2 regions of the Shewanella scandinavica genome follow, and region 1 is predicted to be linked to the other one. Evidence: predicted binding sites of a transcription regulator. Region 1 holds the regulator's gene; the other holds the start of a gene.
The links. The regulator LexA, encoded in region 1, represses DNA repair genes until DNA is damaged. The targets are predictions, from matches to a motif close to TACTGTATNNNNATACAGTA.

Region 1 (9,667 bases):
CCGAAACCGCGACCGATCCGGCGCCGCTGACCATGCTTGAAACCACTATCATGCTTAAACCCCATGACGAATGGCGTGAAGGCATGACCTTAGATGGCATCATTGCCCAGCTGCAGCAAACCGTAAAAGTACCGGGACTCACCAATGCATGGGTGCAACCCATCAAGACCCGTATTGACATGCTCTCGACAGGGATCAAAACCCCTGTCGGCATTAAGATCACTGGGGCCGATGTCAACGAACTGCAAAGTATTGGCACTAAGATTGAAGCTATCTTAAGCAAAGTGCCACACACCAAATCGGCCTACGCCGAACGCAGTGGCGGCGGCCGTTATATCGATATCAGTCCGAAACTGGATGTGGCCGCACGTTACGGTATGACGCTGCAGGATATTCAAGATGTGGTGCGTTACGCCATCGGCGGTATGGATATTGGCGAATCAGTACAAGGCGCCGAACGTTATCCTATCAACCTGCGTTATCCCCGTGAGCTGCGCGACAATATTGAGAAGCTGCGCGAGCTACCTGTAATCACTAAGTCGGGGCATTATCTGCCGCTACGCAACTTGGCCGACATCGAAATTAACGATGGCGCGCCTATGTTAAAGAGTGAGAATGGCCGCTTAATCTCTTGGGTGTTTATCGATATCGAAGGCACATCTATCGGTGAGTATATCGCCAGCGCGAAAACGGCCTTAGACGCCGAACTCATCGTCCCGCCCCGCTACAGCTATAGCTTTGCAGGCCAGTACGAATATATGCAAAGGGTCGATGCTAAGCTTAAACAAGTGATCCCTATGGCATTAGCCGTCATCTTCATCCTGCTGATGATGACCTTCGGCTCCACCATTCAGGCCAGCATTATTATGCTCAGCCTCCCCTTCGCACTGGTCGGCAGCACTTGGTTGTTGTATCTGCTGGATTACAACATCTCAGTGGCCGTTGCTGTCGGTATGATTGCTTTAGCGGGTGTCGCAGCCGAGTTTGGGGTGGTGATGTTGGTGTATCTCAATAACGCCATCAAACACAGGCAAGAAAAAGATAATTACCACAGTGTCAATGACCTGAAAGAAGCCTTGATTGAAGGCGCTGTCATGCGGATCCGTCCCAAAGCGATGACAGTAGCGACCATCTTCTTCGGCCTACTGCCCATAATGTGGGGCGCGGGTTCGGGTAACGATGTGATGCAAAAAATCGCCGCACCTATGGTCGGCGGCATGGTCACAGCGCCCATACTGTCGCTGTTTGTCCTGCCCGCACTCTATCTACTGATTTACTCGCGTAAATTAAACAAAGACGCTGCGCACGTAAGTTAGCAGCAAGAGAGCACCCATAAAAATCCCCTCAAGCTATTAGGGTTTGAGGGGATTTTTCATTCAATCAGATTAAAAATCTAATTTAGCAACCGTGCCACACAACACTCTGAGTAAAATAAGCCTCTTAGTTTATAACGCTTATGTGTACCATTAACTTAGCGCACCACAGGATTGACCCGACTTACTGCAGCAGAAAGGATTCCATCACATGACCAAGCCATTGTGTTTAACCATCCGCCGGATATGGCCGCAAGCACTTTCCCTTAAAAGCCTATCGCGTACGTTACTTGCGGCGTTCGGTTTATGCGCTGCGCTAATTATTACAGCACCCGCCGTTGCCGCGCCCGCAACCGGTGAGTTCGTTGCCGATAAACGTTGTGAGCTATTTCAATCGAAAAATAAGCAGACGAATCCAGATCAATGGCAGAGCAATATTGGTGAGCGCTATCCGGTACTCGAAATCCTCGGCAACAGCGCCAAACCTGATTGGCTGCGAGTGCGCACCAACGCAGTAAAGTCTCCCATGCGGTGGATCAGTGGCGCTTGTGGTCAGTATCTTTCCAATGTTGCAGGCAGTAATGTATCGACACCTGCAACAGCGGTAGAACCCGCGCAAACCACTACAGCATCGGATATCAAAGCCAAAAGCCGAGACGGCCTTAAAGAGCATGGCACACCAGAAAAACGTCAAGGGGATCAATGCCGAATCGGCGGTGAATTTGACGCCAACGTGCTGGCATTAAGCTGGCAAAGCACCTTCTGCGAACTCTATGGCCGCCGCAAAGCCGAATGCCGCGCCCTAAGCCAAACGCCAGAATCGAGCCAATGTCAACACTTCAGCCTGCACGGACTGTGGCCGAACAAACAACAATGCGGCACACGTTATGGCTATTGCAGCACAGTCAAACTGCAACCAAATGATTTCTGTACTTATCCTGAGCTTGAACTTAACCCATCGGTGCGCAAAAATTTAGAAGAAATCATGCCAAGCGCCCAATATGGCACCTGTTTAGAACGCCACGAATGGTGGAAACACGGCACTTGCCGTAGCCAAGACCCTAACGAGTACTTTTTATTGGCAACCCAACTGACCCAAGCGGTCAATGCATCGGCATGGGTACAAAAATTTATTCATGACAACATAGGTAAGAGTGTCAGTAAAAGTGAGTTAAACCAAAGTTTTGATGGCAGCTTCGGTCAAGGCGCTCACACTAAAATGAGTCTTGAATGTGGCAAGGGATTACTGAGTGAAATCCGCATTAACTTGCCCGAAGTCATTAAAACCTCTGACTCCTTACCTAGCCTACTCGCCAAAGCCAATAAGGCCTCAAAAGGCTCCTGCCCTGAAACAATCATGATTGATAACGCTAATTAAACAAATAGTTAGACAAATAAAAACGGCGATTTAGCGTCGCCGTTTTTAACCTTAATGACAGTCCTTAATATGCCAGTCACATCTGATTAAGCTTAATCACCGCAAAGGTGGCGCCTTGGGCGTCGGCTATCACAGAGAATCTACCCACATCGGGGATATCACTGGGCGGAATGCACACTTGCGCGCCTAACGCTTGGGCTTTTTCTGCAAATGCATCGCAATCGGCTACTGCAAAATAAAGCAGCCAATGGGGAGATATATCGCCCCATTCGGGCATGATGGTCATCATGCCGCCGATGGATTGACCATCAACTTGCCACTCAGAGTATTCGATGTCCGGCATGTCGCTGGGCGAGTTAGTCCAAGGGAATATTGTGCAGTAAAAGGCTTCTTCAGCGTGAGGTTCTTTACATGCCAGCTCAACCCAGCAAAGGGTATTGAGTTCGCCCTGACGGCGAGCACCGATATGATTCTTCGCTTGCCACAGCGCAAAACGTGCGCCTTGTGGATCGCTCACCTGCGCCATCACGCCCGCGTCAGCAACAATATGCGGCCCCATGTGCACTTGGCCACCCGCATCTTGAATCGCTGCAATGCTGGCATCCATATCATCAACGGCAAAGTAGACTCGCCAATGGCTAGGGATCTGCGACTCTGACTCGGGGATTTGGTACATGGCACCTAAATCATCCCCCGCTAAATTGAATAGCGAAAAATGACCTTCGGGGATCGGCATGTCAACTGAGTCCCAACCAAATAACGCTTGGTAGAATGCCTTAGCAGCTTGCCAATCGTGGCTTGCGAGTTCAACCCAACATGCATGTCCTTGTGCGTACTGAGTAATTTTCATCATTGGCTCCTTCGTTTTTACAATCATTCGAGTTAAGCCTGAGTTTGTATTTCTGTCCAGTATTCAGGTTAAAAAGATCTGTAAGACAAAACTCAATCGCTAAATACAAAAAAGCCCTCACGCAGAGGGCTTAAATCATCGAAACAAATTAGGAATATTGCGGCAGTAAATTTGCCATCGCGAGCAGATGACAAGCCCCCGTGACTATGCCAAATAACACCACAAGAATGATCAGCGGCGTACCGCCTATCACTCTAAAACCTGTGCTCTCGGGGAATAGCTGCCGCGATTTATAGGCCATCAGCGCCGGGACGATTACCGCCCACACAGTCGCCGCTAATGCCGCAAAGCCAATCGCCACCAAGAAGCCGTCGGGGAACAGTAATCCTAAAATCGTCGGCGGCACAAAGGTCACTAACGCGGTTTTCATCCGGCCAGAGCGCGAATCATCAAAACCAAACAAGTCGGCGAGATAATCAAACAGACCTAAGGTCACCCCTAAGAAAGATGAAGCCACGGCCAAGTTAGCAAACAGGGTCAACATACTGTTCAACCAGCTACTCGCCATCACCTCGGACAAAGCGCCCACCAAGACGCCCATATTGCCGCCTTGGGCAATAATATCGATAAACTGGCTGCGGGGAATATTGCCCATAGTCGCCACTAACCAACAGGCATAAATCACCAGCGCGATAAAGGTGCCGACGAAAATCGCCTTGATAATGGTGGAAGAATCTTTGCCGTAATACTTCACTAAGCTGGGGACGTTACCATGGTAACCAAAGCTGGCAAGACCAAAGGGTAGCGCCGCCCACAGATAAGGTGAAAAGCTACTATTACCATCGGGTTCGAGCAACTTAGTCACATCGATTTCGATCAGTAAATTGCCAATAGCGAGGAAGAAGGTAATGATCATACCGCCGAGCATAATCGTGGTAATGCGATCCACGGCCTTAGTGCTGATCAATACGATACTAGCCAACACTATGGCAAACACTAGCCCAGCAACACTTTGCGGTAACTCAACTCCCATGCCCTGCAAGCTGTGATTCACAATCGAACCACCGCCGCTGATATAGGCATAGGTCAAAATATACAGCACGAACGCGATAGAAACGCCGTTCACTATCCGCCAAAACTGCCCTAAGGTTTGCTTGCTTAAAGTATCGAAGCTGGCACCGGGTTCGAAATGCAAATTGGTTTCGAGCAACAATAAGCCCGACATCAACATACAAAACCAAATGCCTAATAACATTAAAATCGAATAACCAAACCACATACCTGCACCGACCACGGGCAGAGAAAACATCCCAGCACCTACGGTCGTGCCAGCAATAATCATGGCGCCGCCGAGCAAGGACTTACCTGCGGGCTTATGCTTAGCCGCATTCATATGATTTGCCATTAAACTGTATGCTCCGCGGTGACACTCGCCACTATCGTTTGTTTCACTGACGGACGTAATAAGCTATTGGCTTGATCTCGTATGCGATTGATATTGGACTTATCTTGGTTATCCGCTAGATATCCCAATTCTTTGAGCTTAACGCTCAAGGTGCCGTAAAGTTTCTTATCGTAGAACTCAGGCGCGGTAATGCCATGCAAAGCGCCTAAACGCTGGGCGAGTAGATGACTCTCAGACTCAAGTTCTGAGCGCTCCATCTTAGGTCTGTTTGCTAACAGATTGAAAATAATGGCATAGCGTTGCAGAGTTTCGCTCACTGAACTGGCTAACAATAATAGTTGGCTAGTGTGTTCAGGCACGACAGTTAAGGTATCAGTTTCGACTACTAACCCTTGTTCAATGAAGAAATCCAGCACTTGATTGACATAGGCAGGTACATCCTTAATGCCCATGAAGAGTTCGGCTTTCAGCAGTGGATAAAAATCGGCAACGATTGACACCACTTGCTGACGCGGGATCTGCTCATTATGCGTTAAACAACTCGCAATTAATGACGGTACAATAAATAAGTGGATGATATTGTTACGATAGTAAGTCATGGACACAGCCTGACTCGCCTCGATAGACACGATTTCACCTAAAGGATCGGCACAAACAACAAACTTATTCAGCTCTAAACCTTGCTGCACTAAATGCTTACCATCACCTTCGGCAACCGAAGTATAAGTAGTGTAAGGCACTTTTTTGAGTAGGGTCAGATACAGATCAAGCTGACGTTCCAGCAGACTGCGCTCTAAGGCATTTTGATCTGTCGCCAGCAACACTAAGCTCGTCAAGGTCACTGAACTCGCTGCCGCCGCATCGTTGATATTTGTCATCACTCGATTCGCTAGCACGTTTACCGCTGGCGTTAACCAACTCGGTTTTTGCTCAGGATCATCGGCTACCTCATTACGCCAGTTTGGCGCACGCTCATTTAAGAAGTTTTGCAGGGTAATGGGCTCGCCAAAGTTCACATAACCTTGGCCGAAATTACCCAGTTTGCGGATCGCGCCAAACACTTGCCACACAGATTCTTTTTTCTTTTTCTTACCGCTTAATTCTTTATGGTAAGTCGCTACCTCCATCACATGGTCGTAGCCTAAATATACAGGCACTAGCGTGACTGGACGCTCGATACCGCGCAGCACGCTGTTCATCGTCATAGCGATCATGCCAGTTTTGGGCGCCAATAGACGCCCCGTACGTGAGCGGCCGCCTTCGGAGAAATATTCCACCGAATAACCTTTAGCAAACAGTTGATCTAAATACTCACGGAATACTGCGGTATACAGCTTGTTGCCATTAAAACTACGGCGGATAAAGAAGGCACCACCGCGACGGAACATAGGTCCAGCGGGCCAGAAGTTGAGGTTAATACCTGCGGCAATGTGCGGCGGAACCATACCTTGATAGTACAAAATATACGATAACAGCAGGTAATCCATGTGGCTGCGATGGCAAGGCACATAAACAATCTCGTGGCCATCGTGGTGCAGCTGGCGAACTTGCTCGGCGCCTTTAATGTTGATCCCGCTGTAAAGCTTGTTCCACAGCCAAGTTAAGAAACGCTCGGCAATACGCACTAAACTATCTGAGTAATCGGCAGCGATTTCATCGAGATACTCAATGGCTGTCTCGCGCGCTTGGGTCTCTGAAATCTTCTTACTGACTGCTTCTTCTTGAATCGCTTTACGCAACGATTCAGATTTGAGCAACGAATGAAACAGTGCTTGGCGATTTGGCAGCACAGGCCCTGTCATCACCTTGCGTTGACGGCGGAAATGCACCCGCGCGACCCGCGCTAATTTATGGGCAATCCCCATGTCAGTGCCGTGTTCGTCGGCCATGTATCGCAGGGATACAGCATTTGAAAACTGTACGAAGTTATGTCGACCTAAGAATAGAATCATCAAGCATTTGCGCAGCCAAGTCGGGTTTTCCCGCTCAAACACAGCCGCCTTCATAGTGTCGTCTTCTTTCCCTGGCGTGCGGCCCCAATATAGGCTTACGGGCACCAGTTGAATGTCTAATTCAGGGCGTTCCTTATGCACGGCCAATAAACGCATAAAGCATTCGAGGAAAGGCTCGTTACCCGCACGCTCACCAAACAGCGGCTTACGCCCTTGAAGGCAGACAACCCGAGGCGCAATTACACCATTTGCCACTAAAGGCTCATAGGGGCTCGGCAGTCCTAACTTAGCCGTAATTTCGCTCAGGGCAGCGATGTCACTCAGCGATTCCGTTTTCATCACATAAGCAAGGGGTCTGGAGGCATCCAGATTCAGATCGGCAAAGGGATCCTGAGGCACAACAATAGTGTGCACTAAGTGTTTTTGGATCCAGCGTAATGATTTCAACCAAAGAGAGTCGTGTTTAGGCATTATTCTTATGCAATTAAGTACGTTTACTAGCCCGGTAGAATACCAGACTATGGGTAATATTCGCTAATTCTCTCCAACATAGCTAAAAAGTGGTTAATACTTGCGCTGCAAATAATACTGTATATACTAACAGTAACTGTATAGAAAAACAGGAAACACCATGAGACCTTTGACGCCACGCCAAGCTGAAATTTTAGAGCTAATTAAACGAAATATTGCCGATACTGGCATGCCACCCACACGGGCAGAAATCGCGACCCGTTTAGGTTTTAAGAGCGCCAATGCGGCTGAAGAGCATCTTAAAGCGTTGGCGAAAAAGGGCTGCATTGAGATCATGCCAGGCACATCTCGGGGCATTCGTCTGACTGCGGAAGTCGAAGAAGTAACTGAAACAGGTTTACCGCTTATCGGTCAAGTAGCCGCTGGCGAACCTATTCTCGCCCAAGAACATGTTGAACAGTACTACCAAGTCGACCCAAGCATGTTCCATCCCGCCGCCGATTTTTTACTGCGGGTTAAAGGCGACAGCATGAAGAATATCGGCATTCTCGAAGGAGATTTGCTGGCAGTTCATAAAGTACAACAAGCCAGAAATGGTCAAGTGGTTGTCGCTAGAGTCGACGACGATGTCACTGTTAAACGTTTCGAAAAAAAAGGTAATGTGGTCTATCTACACGCCGAAAATGAAGACTATTCCCCGATTAAAGTGGATTTAGGCTATCAAAGTTTAACAATTGAAGGACTCGCCGTCGGTGTGATCCGTAATGGAGATTGGCTATGAACAAACTACTTGGCAATGCACCCCGCCACCCTGGCTTGTGGCTCGATGAAGTACGTGATGCCGACTATGACTGGCACCATGCACCTATCGCCTGCATGCCAACTAAGACTCAAGGTCGCCAAGAATTAATCCATCTGAGCGCGCAACTCGCCCAGTTAAGCCAACAGGGCCGTTGGTTAGTGCTCATCAACCCACCGAGTATTGGCTACAAACAAATGCTCGCCAACGCTGGCGTGCGTATGGATAGAGTCTTGCTGGTGCACGCGAAAGATGAAGTCGAAACCCTGTGGGCGATGGAAAAAGCCTTAACAAGTGGTACGTCCAGTGCAGTTATTACTTGGACCAAATCACTGGATGCACGCGATAATCGTCGCCTGCAAATCGTGGCTAAAAGTGCCCGCGCCATGGGCATAGTGCTTGAATACGTAAACAGTCACTTACATGGCGACGTACGCATTGAGCAAGGCAATCTCTTCGGCCAACAATCTTTTTTTAGCGCTGTACATTAAATATTCATTTATTTTTTTACCTTGAAAGCCGCCTCGCCTATGAATGTGAGGCTTTTTTTTGGCAATTTTTCAGACAATTAGATAAATAAGTGATCTTGATCAATATTTAAACAGCAAGTATGGTTGATTTAGTCGGCGATGATATATCGCCGCCCGTGGCAAATAAATCGAGCCGTAATCGAGTTCAAAATGCCACTAAAAATAGAGAACAGATTTATTTCAGTCGTATGTGCCAGCGTGGCTAATACCAGCAGTAACAATACTTAATTAAAAGTAACAGCCGCCAACGCACGTTGAAGTCAAAAACGCTTTTTTGGGAACTGAAGAGTTTGCATAGAGTTGAGACTTACTGTGTTGCTCTTCTTTGTAGTTGCTATTCGCAATTGGCAGAGGAGAAGTCTTGTGAAGCAATTGTTGTATTGTTTACTCGTGGTGTTATTCGCACCACCGTTGGCCGCCGCGGACATGCGGTTCAACATGACCCCTGGCGTAACCGAGATCAGTGGCAAGGTTTATCACTTGCACATGACCATCTTGTATATCTGCTGCGCCATTGGCCTTGTGGTCTTTGGCGTGATGATTTACGCCATGATCAACCACAGAAAATCCAAAGGCGCTGTCGCGTCCCACTTTCACGAAAGCACTAAAGTTGAAATCGCTTGGACGATTCTGCCATTTATCATTTTGATCTTAATGGCGATACCAGCGACAAAAACCTTAATTGCGATGGAAGATCCCAGCGACGCCGATCTGACCGTTAAAGTCACGGGTTCCCAATGGAAATGGCATTACAGCTATTTCGATCAAGACATTGATTTTTACAGCATACTCGCAACCCCTAGAGCACAAATCGACGGTACCGAAACCAAGGGTGAACACTACCTATTGGAGGTCGATAAGCCGCTCGTTCTGCCGATAAATCGCAAAATCCGCTTTTTGATGACCTCTGAAGATGTCATCCATTCATGGTGGGTACCTGCTTTTGCCGTGAAGAAAGATGCCAACCCA
Region 2 (9,667 bases), on a different contig from region 1:
GCCATGCCAATCATGCTCGGCTGGAAACTCTGGCAAGCGGGTGTACTCACCCCTGATGAGATCAGTCACTGGTATCAAGAGATGCTCAAAGGTGCAGCGGACTTCTTGATCAGTGGCGGTGAGGTCAATCTGGATTGGAATCACACTCAAATCACCCCGCCTAAAACCCAGCAAGAGCGTTGGGAAGAACAGGCGGGTTACTCACCCTCGACAACGGCCGCAGTGATCGCAGGTCTTGTTGCCGCGAGTGAAATTGCCAAAGAAGCTAAAGATATTACTTCAAGCGCCCGTTATCTTGCCGCCGCCAAAGACTTAAGTAATAGTTTAGAAAAACACTTAGTCACCACCCAAGGACTACTAAAAAACAGCGCAGGCGTCAGCGCGCCTTACTATTTACGTTTAAGCCCGAATGGCGAGCCAAATACTAGCGATACACTGGCGGCGAATAACGGTAAGCAAGGTTTAGACCAGCGTCAGATCCTCGATGGCGGATTTTTAGAACTGGTGCGTTATGGCGTGCGCGGTGCAACCGATAAGCTCATCAATCAAAGCCTTCAATTGATTGATAACACTGAACTTGACTCTAATTTGCGCCTTAAATATGAGTTTACCGCCAAAGATGGCAGCAAAATTCCAGGCTTTAGACGTTATGGCAACGATGGCTACGGTGAGGATACGGTGACTGGCAAGAACTATGCGGAATCGGGCAGCAACAGCGCCGATCAACGTGGCCGCGTCTGGCCCTTCTTCACCGGTGAGCGCGGTCATTTTGAATTAGCACTCGCCCAAGAAAAAGGCGAGCTAACAGGCAATTACGCGCAGCAAACCAAGCAGCAGTTGATCAACACCTATGTGCAGGGCATGGAAACGTTTGCGAATGCGGGCATGATGTTACCCGAGCAAGCGTGGGACGGTGTCGGCGATGCCACCCGCTACCATTACCAACTCGGACAAGGCACTAACTCTGCCACGCCGCTAGCTTGGACCCATGCCGAATACATTAAACTGGTGCGTTCTATGACCGACGGCCAAGTCTGGGATAACTACCCTATCGTCCCAGCGGCATTGAAATAATGAGTTGAAATAGCCAATTAAAATTGCGTATTAGCTTAACGATACTTTGATAGATTACAGGCTAGAACAGCATCCTAGATGTTGTTCTAGCTTTTTTACAGACGATGTTATTGTGCCTGATTTAGCGCCTGCTTTTCATCGGCTTATGCTGCGGATAATCTTGCGGCGTGCAACCAAATTGCATTTTAAAAGCTGCACTGAAACTGCTGACGCTCAGATAACCTAGACTATGTGCCACCCTAGTCGTGCTCTCTCCTTGGCTTAAGCTTTCAAGCGAGTTTAATAGACGAAACCTTTGCCGCCACTGTCGATAAGTGAGCCCAGTTTCAGCTTTGAATAGTCGTTCAATCGTTCTCACACTCGCGCCGCCCATTTCGGCTAACTCGGTCAGGGTGTAATTCACTGTTGGGTGCCGGATCAACTTTTGGATCAAGCGGCTGAGTCTTGGATCTGAGCCTGCGGGTAAATGGGCATCTAGGCTGTCCAGAGTTTCGAGCTCATCAATGGCAACCAAACCCAGCCGATGCAGTTGTCCACTGCCTAAAAGGTGTGAACTCTCACAGAGTTTGAGCACCAGTTCGCGCATCAGCGCTGTCATAGTCACCATCACCACTTTTGTATCCTGTGGCCTAACATCATAGCTAGGATCAATATAGATATTACGAGTGTGGGCGTGGGTTTCGCTGTTCACTTGGTGAGATAAATTGCAGGGGATCCAAACCGCATGGGTTGAGGGTACCACCCAGACGGCATTTTCACTGCGGACACGTAACAAGCCTTTCGCGGCCCAAAGTAGCTGCCCCCGCGGATGTGAATGAGGCTCGATGCCCGCTTCCGCCGCCATATTGCGAGTATGGGTTAACACAGGTCGATTGGCATCTGTGATAAACGCCACATCACTGGGCGTTAACAATGTCGCTTTAAGAACAGCTTTTGACATATTACCCTCTTAAAACGCCAAACTAAGTCAGCTATCTTAGTTGGCATCTTTTACGTATTCAACCCATAGGTCGGTAAACATGAAACGTTTTATTGGCGTTAAACCGCTAGCGTTTTTCAGTACACTGTTGATCGCTACTTTACTTGCACTTTTTCCGCTGAGTCAGCATCCCGCGGTGTTTTCCTATAGCGCTGGCCTAGTATTAGTGACCTTGATGTTTTGGAGCACAGGTTTTTTCCCGCCCTTTATGGCGGGGTTAATATTTTTTGCCCTTGCCACCATTTTCAAACTCATTGAGCCGAGTGTACTTTTTTCAGGATTCGGCTCGACTGCGGTGTGGTTAATCATTTCAGGGTTTGTGATTGGCAGTGCCATCACTCAGTCTGGCTTAAGTCGCAGAATGGCCAGTTTGATTGCCCCCATACTGACCTCAAGTTATCCACGCTTGATTGCGGGTTTGGTCTTTAGTGCCGTGCTGCTTGGCTTTGTGATGCCCTCATCCGTTGGCCGTGCGGTGGTCATGGTGCCAATTGGTATGGCGTTAGCTGAGCAAGTCGGTTTTGCTCGTGGTAGTCATGGGCGGATAGGCATTGCGACCGCCTTGGCACTGGCGTGTAACATGCCCAGTTTTGCCGTGTTGCCCGCGAATATTCCCAATATGATATTGGCGGGTTCCAGCGAGAATCTATTCAATATCCATTTTGGTTATACCGAGTATCTCTTACTACATTTTCCAATCCTTGGTTTGCTCAAATCGATATTGATTGTGCCGCTAGTCGTCTTCCTATTTCCTGCAAAAATAGATGAAAATCGGCCTGAAAGCTTTATTGAAACAGAAGCTTATAACCTTGGTATGCAAAAGAAAGTCACAGTATTACTTGCGATCACTTTACTGTTTTGGGTGACAGACTCACTGCACGGGGTCAATCCGGCGTGGGTTGGACTGACCACCGCTATCTTGTTATTGCTCCCCAAATGGGGAGTACTTGAGCCTAAGAGTTTTAATAGTTCGGTGGATTTTGCGACCGTCATTTTTGTCGCGGCGGCCTTAGGTCTAGGGGCATTGGTCAATCAATCTGGACTTGGCACTGCGCTAGGTCAATTGTTCAGTGAATGGCTACCATTGCAGCAAGGGGCATCGTTCCTGAATTTCATGTCTTTATCGCTGATGGGGACGCTGACGGGATTAGTAGCAACGGTTCCAGGTGTGCCGACAGTGTTGTCCCCCATGGCGGCAGATTTTGCCAATGCAACTGGCTTCTCCACCCCAGCGGTATTAATGACGCAGGTGATCGGTTTCTCAACCGTGATTTTTCCTTATCAGGTTGCCCCGTTGATTTTGGCGATGCAATTATCCCAAGAGCCCTTAAGCAAACTACTTAACATCACCTTACCGCTGGCGGCAATCACTCTAATTGCACTTATCCCACTGGATTATCTGTGGTGGCTATGGCTCGGTTGGATTAACTAAATTGCGTTAGCTAAAGCGGGTTAACTAAAGCGTTAACTAAATTAAATTGACGAAACACTCACCCTTGGCGGTATTGACGCCGCCAAGGGTACTTTAGAGCAGGCATCATCAATTGCCTCGCGCTCTACACTCATCACTCTACAGCGCATACAATCATCACACAGCATAAAACAAGTTCGTCTTTGCGCCAGGGTCGATAACACAACTGTCCAAACATAAATTATTTCGATAAGTTTCATTGTTAGACTATACTGTTCATACGTACAGTATATTGTGATTTATTATGATGATCCTAGGCCGCTTCGCCAAACATACCCAATATCGGCTCTCGCTATTTAGCTCCTTGATTGCCGCAGGATTTCCGTCACCTGCCCAAGACTATGTAGAACAAACATTAGATCTCAATGAGTTATGCATCAAGCACCCCGCCGCCACGTTTTTTGTCAAAGTCCAAGGGGATTCGATGATCGAAGCGGGGATTTTCTCCGGTGATATTTTGGTGGTGGATCGCTCATTACAGCCGGCCCACGGAGATACCGTTGTCGCAGCAGTCAACGGCGAGTTTACTGTAAAGCAATTGCAACTGCGCCCTGTGGTGCAATTACTGCCACGTAATGCCTTATTCTCCCCGATTGCCATCAATGATGAGTCTGAGTTAAACATCTTTGGGGTGGTGACCAACGTGGTGAAAAAGCTCAAATGACGCCCTCATTATTCGCCCTCGTCGATTGCAATAATTTTTATGCATCCTGTGAGCGGATGTTTAGGCCAGATTTAGCTGGCAGGCCGATTGTGGTGTTATCCAATAACGATGGCTGCGTCGTCGCCCGCTCGGCAGAGGCAAAACAACTTGGCATCAAGATGGCGGTGCCTGTGTATCAAATCGCAAACCAACTCCGCCAGCATCACGTCGCGGTATTCTCCTCCAACTATGCACTCTATGCCGACATATCAAATAGAGTCATGACCACCTTAGAGCAAATGGTACCGAAAGTAGAAGTGTATAGTATTGATGAAGCGTTTTTAGACCTTTCTCGTCTCGATAAATGCATTGATATTCATCAGCTTGCACTTGATATTTATCAACGGATACCGCAGTGGATTGGGATCAGCGTTTGCGTCGGCATTGGACCGACAAAAACCCTCGCTAAACTGGCAAACCATGCCGCGAAACGTTATCCCGCGACGCGGGGCGTGGTTGACTTGCGCGACCGTGAACGCCAACGACGGCTGATGGCGCTTATCCCTGTCGACGAAGTCTGGGGAATAGGCCGTCGGCTTACAAAACGCTTGAACATCATGGGCATAAATACCGCGTTGCAATTGGCGGATGCGCATCCCAAGCTTATCCGCGACACCTTTTCTGTCACCGTTGAGCGCACGGTACGCGAACTTAACGGCATTGACTGTGATGACATACAAGAGGTCGCCGCCACTAAGCAACAAATTATCAGCTCCCGATCCTTTGGCAGCCGTATTGATAATTTAGAAGCGATGCAACAGGCAATCAATGAATACACTTTTAGGGCCTGTGAAAAACTGCGCTCCGAGCGCCAGTACGCTAAAGCGATGTCAGTATTTGTGCGTACTAGCCCTTTTAGCGATGCAACTCCCCAGTACAGCAAATCACTATCGGGCAGTTTAGTTCGGCCCAGCAATGATACGCGGGATTTTGTCACCCTTGGCCAAAGCCTACTGCAACGCATTTGGCGTGAAGGTCATGCCTATGCAAAGGCCGGTGTCATGTTAGGGGATTTTTTTGGTGCTGGCGTGTTTCAGCTTGGATTATTCGATGACGTCACGCCTAGGCCTAAAAGCAAAGAGTTGATGCAGTTACTCGATAAAGTGAACCACAGCGGTCATGGAAAAATATGGTTTGCAGGACAAGGTATTGACCCGACTTGGGGAATGAAGCGTGAGCAGCTTTCCCCTCGTTACACCACCCAATGGGCACAATTACCCATAGTGAAATAATCAACAAATCCAGTGGCTAAATGACCGCCTGCGAATTACAGACCCCACCAAACTCTAAACTAACTCTAAACTAACTCTAAAATCCATATAGCACTAAAACCCATCTAGATCTAAAAAATATATAGCGCTAAGCCCCGTTGGGTGTTAACGCTAAAGTGGCATTAACACCCATCAAGCTTTGGCTCATTCCGCCTTAACACTCTTCATCGCTGAGATCTTCAAAGTACCAGTAGCCTAGATTCACCCACTCGGTAAGTTGCGTGAGCAAATCAGCATGGGCTAACCAAGGGGCTAAGGCAGCTTTATCCAACTGATTACTATCACATAGTAATGGGATCACTGCGGCCAATTCGGCTGAAAGCTGATACTTATCACCATTAATATAGACAACGCCCTGTGCCACATTGATATCAAAATACAAACAGCGCAATCCACCGAGGCGAATAAGCGGTTGCTCATCAAGCCAAGCGAGTACTTCGTCTTGCGCGATGTCCAATGGCTCATCGGGTAAATCTAAGGCGCACTTTGACTGAGTTAAATAGCGGCCCGAAAACTCGCTCACCAATTCATCGGTCAACATATTAGTCAGTTGGGTGCGTAACCGCGCTAAATCGCCATTATCGACACAGCCACTGCGGGTGGTCAGCTCACGGTCTGGATCTTTAATTTGCTGTGCGCCTAAATCCTGCTCAGACAAATGATCGGCCAAAGCGCTTATCATATCTTTGGCGGAGGCGGTGCGATAACCCACTGAGAAACTCAAAGACTGCTCTAAGGTTATGCCGTCATGGGGGAATCCAGGGGGAATATAAAGGATGTCGCCGGGCAGCAACTCAGTATCGATAATCGGGTCAAAGGCTTCGGTGTGCAGCAAAGCGGGATGGGCGGCAAACTCTTTGTGCGGCCCCAGATCGCCTACGCGCCAACGGCGACGTCCCGAACCTTGGCAAATAAACACATCATACAGATCGATATGCGGCCCCACGCCACCGCCAGGCGTTGCAAAGCTCACCATCACATCATCTAAACGCCAGCGCGGAATAAAATCAAAGCATTGGATCAAGGCTTCCGCATCGGGCACCCAGTTATTCAAAGCTTGGACGATCAAAGTCCAATCCCGTTCACCAAGATGATCGTAGGAATCGAAGGGGCCAAATTCCGCCTGCCATTGGCCTGCTTGTTGGTACACCCGCCGAGATTCCACCAGCTCATCCATGGCTAAGCCCGCTAATTCTTCGGGCGAGACTAAATCTTGAAAATGCTTGAATCCTTGGCGGATCACCAAGGGTTTTTTCTGCCAATACTCTGCTAGAAATTGCGCGGGCGTTAAGCCGTTAATATCGAGTTGCATGGGGTGCTCACAAACCAAACTGTTATTCATAGCAGCAAATGCTAACAGGAAGCGAAACCAAGAAAGCTCGACCGGATCAACAAAGCATTAAGTCTTTTGTCAGCATCAATGGGATAGTGAATTTACTAACGTATTGAATTACAATCGGCTTATCTAAAAGCATTTCGCCACAAACAGCGCTAATGCTGACACATCATTTATTGAGTCCATGTAAGATCTATGCCTACATCAGCTGCTAACACTTTGGTCGTGCTCGACTTTGAAACCACGGGGCTATCGCCCAATCAAGGGGATCGCGCGATTGAAATCGGGGCTGTGCTGATTGAAGACGGTGTGATCACCCAAAGATTTTCTGAGTTAATGAACCCAGGATTTAGAATAAGTCGCTTTATTGAGGACTACACAGGGATCAGCAATCAAATGCTCAGGGACGCGGCGCCCTGCAATGAAGTGATGGCGCGTTTTGCGGACTTTATAGCCGATCACAATTTAGTTGCCCACAATGCGGCGTTCGATCAGCGCTTTTTAGATGCGGAGTTTGCCCAAATTCGCCATCGTTATCTTGGGCAATTTGGCTGTTCCTTGCTGGTGGCGAGACGTTTGTATCAAGCGGCACCCAATCATCAGTTAGGTACTTTAGTGCGCTATAAACAGTTGCCGACCGATGGCACATTTCACCGCGCCTTAGCCGATGCCGAAATGACCGGCCATTTGTGGTTAGCTATGCTGGCAGACCTTCAGCAAGAGTTTGGACTCTGCTCACCGACCTTTGAGTTACTGCAAAAATTAGCGAAGAAAACCAAAGCAGAGGTGCCGAAGTTTTTACGCCAATACGCCGTCAAGTGATCCAAAAAGCAACGCAGCTAAGAGGTATCAAAAAGCAAAAAGCCGATAAATCCAAGGATTATCAGCTTTTTGTTTCAATAGGTACGATTTAACTATTCAATCGGTTGCCAACAAATAACAGTATGCTAGAGCTACGAACGCCTAGCGATAATAGCCATCTATAGCGGCTTAAGCGGCGCGCTATCAATGCCGCAGGAGCTGCGAACCACTAAGGTTGTCGGAATAAGCTGCGCACTCACCTCTTGTCCGCGGATAAGTTTGAGTACACTGTCGACTAAGATCTCACCGGCTAATTGGGTGTTCTGCTTAATGGTCGTTAATGGCGGATTAGCAAAACTCGCCACCGGAATATCGTCATATCCCACTACAGCGACTTGTTCAGGGACTGAAATGCCCTTTTCTTTCAGCGCCCGAATCGCGCCGATGGCAATCAAATCGCTGGCCGCAAATATCGCATCAAACTTAGTGCCTTGGGCAATCAACACCATAGCGGCATCGTAGCCTGAACTTTCTGTGCTGATGGCCGACACTTGCTTAGTGCGATCCACGGGAATATTCGCCGTTTGCAGCGCCTTCACATGCCCTAAATATCTGTCCCTAAACTCAGGGCTATGGCTCGAAGCATCGCCTAAAAAGGCAAAAGCGTTGCGGCCAAGGGAAATCAAATGCTCTGTCGCAATCAAGCCGCCTTGATGATTATCACAGCCAATCGATAGCACAGACTTATTGTTATGCTCGGCGCCCCAAATCACAAAATGGGTATTCTGCGCTAACAGTCGCTCCAGCTTTTGCTCGTAATCCATATAGTCGCCATAACCGAGCAGAATAATGCCATCGGCTTTATTGCTGTCTTCATAATCGGCGTGCCAATCGCTGGATAATTGCTGAAAAGAAACGAGTAAATCATAACCCTGCTGCGCCGTTGCTCGGGTAATGGAGCCTAGCATTGACAGAAAAAAGGGATTGATTAACGAGTCATCATTGGTGGGGTCTTCACACAATAACAGCGCTAAGGTATGGCTATTTTGGGTGCGAAGATTACTGGCGTTTTTATCAACCTTGTAATTCAGCTCTTTAGCAATGGCTTGAATACGTTGACGGGTCTCTAAATTGACTAACGGACTGTTTCTAAGGGCACGGGAAACCGTAGACTGGGATACGCCAGCACGATAAGCAATATCAATCGAGGTCGCTTTCGATGCCATAGAGAGGAGGTAACCTTAGTGATTATTTTGCGTCGATACTAAAACAGTTCCGCTAACTTGTATAGACGAATGCATTAACATCCGTCTTACACTTAGATTTTCTGCTTAAATGCCAAGCTGATCGAGCAAATCATCGGCGTCATTATCAATGGCGCGAGTCGCAATGGCGGGTTTGTCTGCCATCTTCACCCAAGGCGAAACATTCGACGTTGAGTCCTTATTACCGCCTATCGTACTGTGCTGCTCTAATAGGCTGTCGGGGTCGAATTCTTCATCGTAAACAAATTCATCTAAACGAATGAACTCAGTTTTATCCATGGCAAATTCGAGGTAGAAAATATGATTGTTTTCAGTTCTAAACGACACTCTACGGGCGACCGCATCATCTAAGTTAGCATCGATTGAAATGGTTAACTCTTTATTAATCGTCAACATTTTTGGCTGACTTTGGCTGATTGACGTTTGCAATTCTTTTGAAATTTTATTAATAAAATCCCCTAAGATTTGGTTCATCAACTCACCCATCACGTTACTCACTTCATCTGACGTATGCGAAAATGCCAACTCAGATTCAGGCATGCCCATGTTCAGCATGTAGCGACGGTAGATTTCAATCGCCGCCGAAGATGAAAAGTTAATGACGACTAGGCCCGAAAAACCACCATCAAAAATCGAGAAACAACCAAGATCGGGTTTTAGACGCGTGCGCGCGATACTTTGTACCATACCTGCGTGGGTAACATTACTGGCACTGGTGCTAGAGAGTACGTGGGCGACTGAGTGACATAACTTCAGTAAAATATCAT

Region 2: a site for LexA is predicted at 3,735-3,754, ahead of umuD (translesion error-prone DNA polymerase V autoproteolytic subunit). Genes of this name have one in related genera too.

What each region holds. Positions count from the first base shown of each region.
Region 1 covers NZ_JAUOES010000003.1:167,833-177,499, reverse strand. Annotated here, with positions in the region: gene Q4Q50_RS03510 (efflux RND transporter permease subunit) at 1-1,316, shown strand, start outside; gene Q4Q50_RS03505 (ribonuclease T2 family protein) at 1,525-2,691, shown strand; gene Q4Q50_RS03500 (VOC family protein) at 2,768-3,541, opposite strand; gene mtr (tryptophan permease) at 3,690-4,946, opposite strand; gene plsB (glycerol-3-phosphate 1-O-acyltransferase PlsB) at 4,946-7,369, opposite strand; gene lexA (transcriptional repressor LexA) at 7,530-8,150, shown strand; gene Q4Q50_RS03480 (cell division inhibitor SulA) at 8,147-8,659, shown strand; gene coxB (cytochrome c oxidase subunit II) at 9,062-9,667, shown strand, end outside.
Region 2 covers NZ_JAUOES010000010.1:58,545-68,211, reverse strand. Annotated here, with positions in the region: gene Q4Q50_RS10825 (glycoside hydrolase family 15 protein) at 1-1,074, shown strand, start outside; gene Q4Q50_RS10820 (AraC family transcriptional regulator) at 1,196-2,014, opposite strand; gene Q4Q50_RS10815 (SLC13 family permease) at 2,094-3,485, shown strand; gene umuD (translesion error-prone DNA polymerase V autoproteolytic subunit) at 3,769-4,188, shown strand; gene umuC (translesion error-prone DNA polymerase V subunit UmuC) at 4,185-5,459, shown strand; gene Q4Q50_RS10800 (ribosomal protein uL16 3-hydroxylase) at 5,653-6,810, opposite strand; gene Q4Q50_RS10795 (3'-5' exonuclease) at 7,030-7,656, shown strand; gene Q4Q50_RS10790 (LacI family DNA-binding transcriptional regulator) at 7,815-8,861, opposite strand; gene Q4Q50_RS10785 (DUF3334 family protein) at 8,967-9,667, opposite strand, start outside.